2 regions of the Propionispora hippei DSM 15287 genome follow, and region 1 is predicted to be linked to the other one. Evidence: riboswitches for the same ligand, from Rfam matches in the RefSeq annotation. Region 1 holds a riboswitch; the other holds the start of a gene.
What was found. Region 1 has a riboswitch for S-adenosylmethionine ahead of F3H20_RS05670 (trans-sulfuration enzyme family protein). Riboswitches for the same ligand answer to the same signal wherever they lie in the genome.
Positions count from the first base shown of each region.

Region 1 (3,660 bases):
CGTAAACGGAGGCATTGACCGGGAGAAACAACACAGCATGGCCGGATTGGAATCCCGGCAGGCGAGGAAGGATGGTCGGCAATGAGTTTCTTGGAGTTGGCTAAAAAACGATATTCTGTACGCAAATATCAGGAAAAAACGGTGGAGGAAGACAAACTGCTGAAAATACTGGAAGCAGGCCGGGTGGCGCCCACCGCCGCCAACAAGCAGCCTCAGCGACTGGTGATCGTCAGAGAAAAGGAGGGCTTGGCAAGGCTGAAAAAAGGAGCCAATGTCTTTGGTGCGCCCCTGGCGATTATTGTCTGCGGCGAAAAACCGGCAGCCTGGGTTAGAAAGTACGATGGGAAAAACACGCTGGATATTGATGCCTCCATAGTTACCACCCAGCTTATGCTGGAGGCAACGGAACTGGGGCTGGGGACCTTATGGGTATGCCATTTTGACCCGGTGGTAATCCACGACGAATTTAAGCTGCCGAAAGATGTGGAGCCGATCAATATTCTGGCCATTGGCTACGCCGACGGCGATGCGGCTTCACCGGACCGACACGCGACGCAGCGCAAGCCATTAGAAGATATTGTGTTTTACGAAAGCTACCGCTAAAACGGATTTTCCTGCAGGATCTGGTCTACATAGACAAAGCAGGCTGAACAGAGAATGAAGGCTAACAGCCATGCCTTATGTAAGGACTGCTGTTAGCTTTTTTTGCATCGTTATTTTACGGTTGCCACCGCGATAGCCTTTGTAAGCCCGGGAGTATTTTCTTGACAAAATCACTCCTGACTTTATAATGATAAGTAAAAAGAGTGTATTGGCTGATCAGAGCTACTGAAGGCTGCGATAATCCTAGTGGGATTGTCCTGGCCTTTTTTTATTTTTACATTCATAGCGGATTAAGGGAGTGGTATGGGTGAGAGCATTGGTAAAACGGGAAACCGGCTATGGCCATTTACAGGTAGTGGATAAACAGGAACCGGAGCCCGGTCCGGGGCAGGTGAAAATCAAAGTGGCCTATGCCGCCATCTGCGGCACTGATTTACATACTTATGAAGGGAAATACAAAGTAGCCGTACCGGTAGCGCTGGGACACGAATTTTCCGGGGAAATCACCGCTCTCGGCGCAGGAGTTGCCGGCTTTCAGGTGGGTGACCGGGTGACGGCGGAAACAACAGCAGTCGCCTGTGGTGAATGCCGGTATTGCCAAACAAAACAGTATAACCTGTGCAGCCGGCGCCAGGGGATTGGTACCCAGGTAGACGGTGCGTTTGCCGAATATCTGGTGATCCGGGCGGCAAGCGTTCATAAGCTGCCGGAAAACGTTAGCTTTTTAGCCGCGTCGATGACCGAAGCAGTGGCTTGCGCTCATCATATTGCCACTAAAGCCGGCGTGCAGCCGGGGGATGTGGCAGTGGTACTGGGACCGGGGCCGATCGGTCTGCTGACGGCGCAAATGGCCCGCCGCCTTGGTGCTCAGGTGATTATCGCCGGTTTGTCGCAAGATAGGGTCAGACTGGAAAAAGCGCGGGAGGTAGGGATAAACCAGGCCGTGGATATTGAGCGGCAGGATCTGCGGCAGCTTGTGGTCGATGCGACGGCGGGTTATGGGGCAGATATCGTGTTTGAGTGTACCGGGGCGCCGCCTTCGGTGGCTATGGGACTGGAGCTTCTGCGCAAGCAGGGAACTTACGTGCAGGCCGGAGTTTTTCCCACAGCCGAGCTGCCGGCCGACTTTGACAAGATCATTCAAAAGGAACTGCGGATTATTGGCAGCCGCAGCCAGAATCCGTTTGACTGGGAACCATCCCTTCAACTAATCAGTGAAGGCGCTGTAAAAACGCAGGAACTGGTTTCCCATCAATTTACGCTCGCTGAATGGGATAAGGCCTATGCGGTGATCAAACAGGGACAAGCTATAAAAGTGGTGCTGGTACCTGGGCGGGAAATGGAGGCATAACCTCTTGACAGTGATTTGCTTCTGCGGTAGAATGAAAAACAATATACATCTACATAACGTTAAATTCTCTTATTTAGAGTGGTCGAGGGACTGGCCCGATGACACCCGGCAACCGGCAGCAATGCAGTGGTGCTAACTCCAGCAGGAATGATTTCCTGGAAGATGAGGGAAGGGTATTTTATAACAGTAAAACCCCTTTCTGCGGAGAGGGGTTTTTATTATGCCGGAAGGGATAATAAAAATAATTTACGATTTTAGTTTAAATGGGGGATATTATGAAACTGAGTACAAAAATAGTTCATTGCGGCGTGGGGGCCGACCCGCGCACCGGTGCGATCAGCACACCAATTTATCAAAATGCCACCTTTCGCCATCCGGCGTTAGGAGAAAGCACCGGCTATGATTATTCCCGTTCCCAGAATCCAACCAGGGAAGCGGTTGAGAAGGCTATTACCGACCTGGAAGGCGGTGCTGCCGGCTATGTCTTTGCATCAGGCATGGCCGCTGTGACGGCGGTATTGTTGTTATATAAGCCGGGCAGTCATTTTATCGTTACCGAAGATTGTTATGGCGGTACCTATCGCGTGTTGGACCAGATTTTCGCCAATCTGGGTTTTACGGTGAGCTTTATTGACAGCAGCAATCTGACAGAAGTCCAGGAGTCAATTCAAAAAAATACGGCGGCCATTTTAATTGAAACGCCGACCAATCCGCTGATGAAAATTGCCGATATCAAAGCGATTGCCTGTATGGCGGCGCAGCGTGATATTCATACGATTGTGGATAATACTTTCTTATCCCCCTATTTCCAACAGCCCTTACTTCTGGGGGCGGACATTGTCATCCACAGTGGGACAAAATATTTGTCAGGCCATAATGATACCGTTTGTGGTGCCGTCGTTGCCCGCACTGCGGAGCTGGGGGAACGGATACGGTTCATCCAGAACTCAACCGGCAGCATTCTGGGACCGCAGGATAGCTGGCTGCTGCTGCGGGGCATTAAAACGCTGGCTTTACGTATGGAAAAACACAGTGCCAATGCGCTTACCATTGCCAAATGGCTGCAAACTCAGCCGCAAGTCAAACAAGTCTATTATCCCGGCCTGGAAGATCATCCGGGTAAAGCTATTCAGGATGCCCAGGCCTCCGGTTATGGTGGCATGCTTTCTTTTGATGTGGCCTGTCCTTCGCTGGTTCCACAGGTGCTGTCCCGGGTCAGGCTGATTCAGTTCGCCGAAAGTCTGGGCGGCGTGGAATCTTTGATTACCTTCCCGGCTGTTCAGACACACGCTGATGTGCCGCCCGAGGTTCGGGACCGGCTGGGGGTTTCGGACTGCCTTTTGCGGTTTTCCGTAGGGATTGAGGATGTGGAAGATCTAATTGAGGATTTGCGGCAGGCGTTGCATAATAAAGGGTAACGGCCGGAAGAAATGGAGAAAACTAGTGCTCCATCAACTTTGAAAGTGCAAATTAAATTTGCGGAGATTTTTTCGACTGGCAAGGAAGTAAAACCGCAGGAATAGCAGTCCCTACTGCAAGATTTTGCCGACGCAGCCGGGCGGAAAAAGATCCGTCAGGATGCGCAGTGTGAATTAATCAGCGGTTACCTAATGGCAAAAAAATCTTGACATCGCCTGTCATTGGTACTATCATGTAAGTAACAAGTTGGTTTGAATGGTAGGCTGATCAGAAAAACTGAAGGCCAA
Region 1 covers NZ_FQZD01000008.1:27,440-31,099, forward strand. Annotated here, with positions in the region: gene F3H20_RS05660 (nitroreductase family protein) at 82-603, shown strand; gene F3H20_RS05665 (zinc-binding dehydrogenase) at 911-1,954, shown strand; SAM riboswitch class I at 2,021-2,123, shown strand; gene F3H20_RS05670 (trans-sulfuration enzyme family protein) at 2,230-3,372, shown strand.

Region 2 (3,660 bases), on a different contig from region 1:
TTCTTCTTTTTGCAACAATAAAGCCACCAGACGTTTTTGCGCCGGCTTACCTACTAACGTTTCCAGGTAAATTTCGGCCTCCGCCGGGAGAATTGCCAACCGTACACTGGTTGTAAACTGGGGCACCGATCTCTTCTTTGCCGTCGTAGTACAAACAATCAATTTATTAGCTAATAAATCGTTCAGGGCGGCCTCCGTATAATCACCGAAGACTTTTTTCAACTTTGACAGAACCACCGGTTCATGTTTTTTCAGATAGTCATAGACCGCTTGCGGCTGAGGCGGTAAGCGGGACAGTATTTGTTCCATAGCCGCTTGCTCCAGGCCGGAAATTATACCGAACTGCTTTTCACTTTTTATGCCGGTTTTTCCCGGAATGAAAAGACGCATAGCCTCGGCTAGGGTACAAAGATAATACTCGCTTATCCACTTGGCTGTTTGCAACATGCTGTCACTAAACCAAGCTTGGCTATCCAATACATCCATAATCGGTTTTACTTCATACTCAAACGAGGTTTCCTCCGACAGAGCGGACAGAGCGACAATAAAGCCTTCATAGGTTCTGTTTCCGAAAGGCACTACCACCCGCCAGCCGATATCAAGAAAATGCAGTGTTTCCGGAATCGCATAGGAAAAAACTTTATCTATATTGCGGGCAGGTAAATTAACACACACTTGAGCTATGCGATTCATCAGTATCCCTCTCATACAAAGAGAGGACTTTACCAAGTCCTCTCCGAGATTTTAAAGCAGGCATATTTTCTATCGTGATGACAGTCTGATTCTTACAGATACCTACTGATTTATCTGAGCAGCCTGGCGTAATACCGCTGCCTTATCCGTCCGTTCCCAGGGCAAATCGACATCGGTACGGCCAAAATGACCGTAGGCCGCCGTTTGGCGATAAATTGGCCGGCGCAAATCCAGGGTATTAATAATTCCCGCCGGACGAAGGTCAAAGTGTTTTTCAATCAGTTTGACAATAACAGGCTCCTCGATCTTGGCCGTGCCAAAGGTCTCCACCATAATAGAGACCGGATGGGCAATACCGATGGCATAAGCCAATTGAATTTCGCACTTATCGGCCAGACCGGCTGCCACCACATTTTTAGCCACATAGCGGGCTGCATATGCCGCGGAGCGGTCTACCTTCGTAGGATCCTTGCCGGAAAAAGCACCGCCGCCGTGACGGGCCATCCCGCCGTAGGTATCAACGATGATCTTCCGTCCAGTTAAACCGGCATCACCCTGCGGTCCGCCTACCACAAAACGGCCGGTCGGATTGATATAATATTTTGTTTCCCCATCCAGCAAATGACCGGGAACGATTGGTTTAATAACCTTTTCCAAAACATCCCGTTCAATCGTGGCACCATCCACTTCCGGGCCATGTTGCGTAGAAATAACAATGGTATCCACCCGTACCGGCTTACCATCTTCATATTCCACAGTAACCTGGGTTTTCCCGTCAGGACGCAAATAATCCACTTCCCCGCTTTTACGGATGTCAGTTAAGCGTTTTGCCAGTTTATGGGCCAGGGAAATCGGGAGAGGCATATATTCTTCCGTTTCATTGGTTGCATAACCAAACATCATGCCCTGATCACCGGCACCAATGGCATCAATCAGGTCCATTTCACCCTTTTTTGCCTCCAGCGCCTTATCTACACCCAAAGCAATATCCGGCGACTGTTCATCGATGGATATGGATACACCGCAAGTATCCCCGTCAAACCCAAATTTGGCACGGGTATAACCAATATCCTTAATTGCTTCACGGACAATCTTAGGAATCTCCACATAACATTTGGTTGTAATTTCACCGGCCACATGGACCTGACCGGTAGTAACAAGCGTTTCGCAGGCGACTCTCGCCATCGGGTCCTGAGCAATAATCGCATCCAGAATACTGTCGGAAATCTGATCGGCGATCTTATCCGGATGTCCTTCCGTTACCGACTCTGACGTAAACAATACATGCTTTCCCATACTAATACCTCCTTATAACAAGCCAATAAAAAAACTCTCCAAAACGGGAGAGTAGCTATGTCACTCCCATCTTGTGTAAAACACAGGATTTGGCACCTTTTTAGCCTAGCTAACGGTTGCCGCAGTTTCATCGGGCCAGTCCCTCAACCTGCTCTTGATGAGTAAATCATATGTATTTTCAACAAAATAATTTTAAAATAGAAAAATAGAAAAAGCAACTATTTTTTTGCTATTTGCTGAATTTTATCGAAAATGACATCGGCCAACTCCCGTTTCGTCATTTGAGTGATTTCCTCAATCCGTCCGTCCCGGTACAAAAGCTTCACAATATTCGTGTCTGCATTAAAGCCTGCACCGGCCTGGGTAACATCGTTGGCAACAATCATATCCAGGTTCTTTCTCATAAGTTTGTCGCCGGCATGCTCTAGCAGCGACTCCGTCTCAGCAGCAAAACCGACCAAAATCTGTTGATTTTTATGTTGTCCCAGTTCCAATAAAATATCAGGATTTTTTTCCAGGACTAAAGTAAGCGTATCGCCGGCCTTTTTTATCTTTTGCAGCGCCACCTGCTGAGGTTTATAATCAGCTACGGCCGCCGCCTTAATAACAATATCCGCCCCTTGGTACTCGGCCAAAACAGCCTGACGCATTTCTGCCGCCGTTTCCACAGGCACATAGGCTACACCCTCAGGCGGCCTCAATTTAGTGGGACCGGAAATCAATGTCACTTGCGCGCCCCGTGCTTTTGCCGCTTCGGCCAGAGCATATCCCATTTTACCGCTGGAACGGTTGCCGATATAGCGTACAGGATCCAAGGGTTCTCTGGTTCCGCCTGCCGTAACGATAACCTTTCTCCCGGCCAAATCATTTTTTTCAACCCGATTTGCCGGGTTGGCAAGCTGCTTTTTCATAAAAGCAACAATATAATCGACAATACAGGCCGGCTCAGGCAGCCTGCCCTGGCCTTCCACGCCGCAGGCCAGCATGCCGCTGGCCGGTTCGATAAAGAAATAGCCCAAAGCCGTAAGCTTGGCTATATTTTGCTGAACCAAAGGATTGTTGTACATATTGGTGTTCATAGCAGGTGCCATGATCACCGGCGCTTTCGTAGCCATAATGGTGGTAGAAAGCATATCGTCGGCAATTCCATTGGCTACCTTGCCGATGATGTTCGCCGTGGCTGGCGCCACTACAAATAAATCAGCCGTGCTGGCTAACGCAATATGTTCTACATTCCAGTGCTTGACTTCACTCCATAGATCAACAGCCACAGGATTACCGCTCAATTCCCGGAAGGTTAAGGGAGTCACAAACTCAGTGGCCGCTTTTGTCATGATCACATAGACGGTGGCACCGGCTTTTTTCAAACGGCTTACCAATTCAACGGCTTTATAGGCGGCTATACCTCCGCTCACTCCCACTACTATGTTTTTCCCGTCAATCATGGAGTGCCTCCTATTTTATGCCTGTTTTTGTTCTCTCATAGGAAATCTTGTCACTTGCGACTTCTTCCAGAGCAATGGTCACTTGTTTGTTGGATTTGCTGTCCACCAAAGAGTCTTCGCCGTCCATAATTTCACGGGCCCGTTTAGCCGCCAGCACAACCAGAGTGTATTTACTATCCACTTTATCTACCAAAACATCAAGTGAAGGATGAATCATCAGGTTTTC
Region 2 covers NZ_FQZD01000004.1:255,264-258,923, reverse strand. Annotated here, with positions in the region: gene priA (primosomal protein N') at 1-693, opposite strand, end outside; gene metK (methionine adenosyltransferase) at 796-1,989, opposite strand; SAM riboswitch class I at 2,053-2,153, opposite strand; gene coaBC (bifunctional phosphopantothenoylcysteine decarboxylase/phosphopantothenate--cysteine ligase CoaBC) at 2,208-3,434, opposite strand; gene rpoZ (DNA-directed RNA polymerase subunit omega) at 3,445-3,651, opposite strand.
Region 2: another riboswitch for S-adenosylmethionine. It lies ahead of metK (methionine adenosyltransferase); the one in region 1 lies ahead of F3H20_RS05670 (trans-sulfuration enzyme family protein).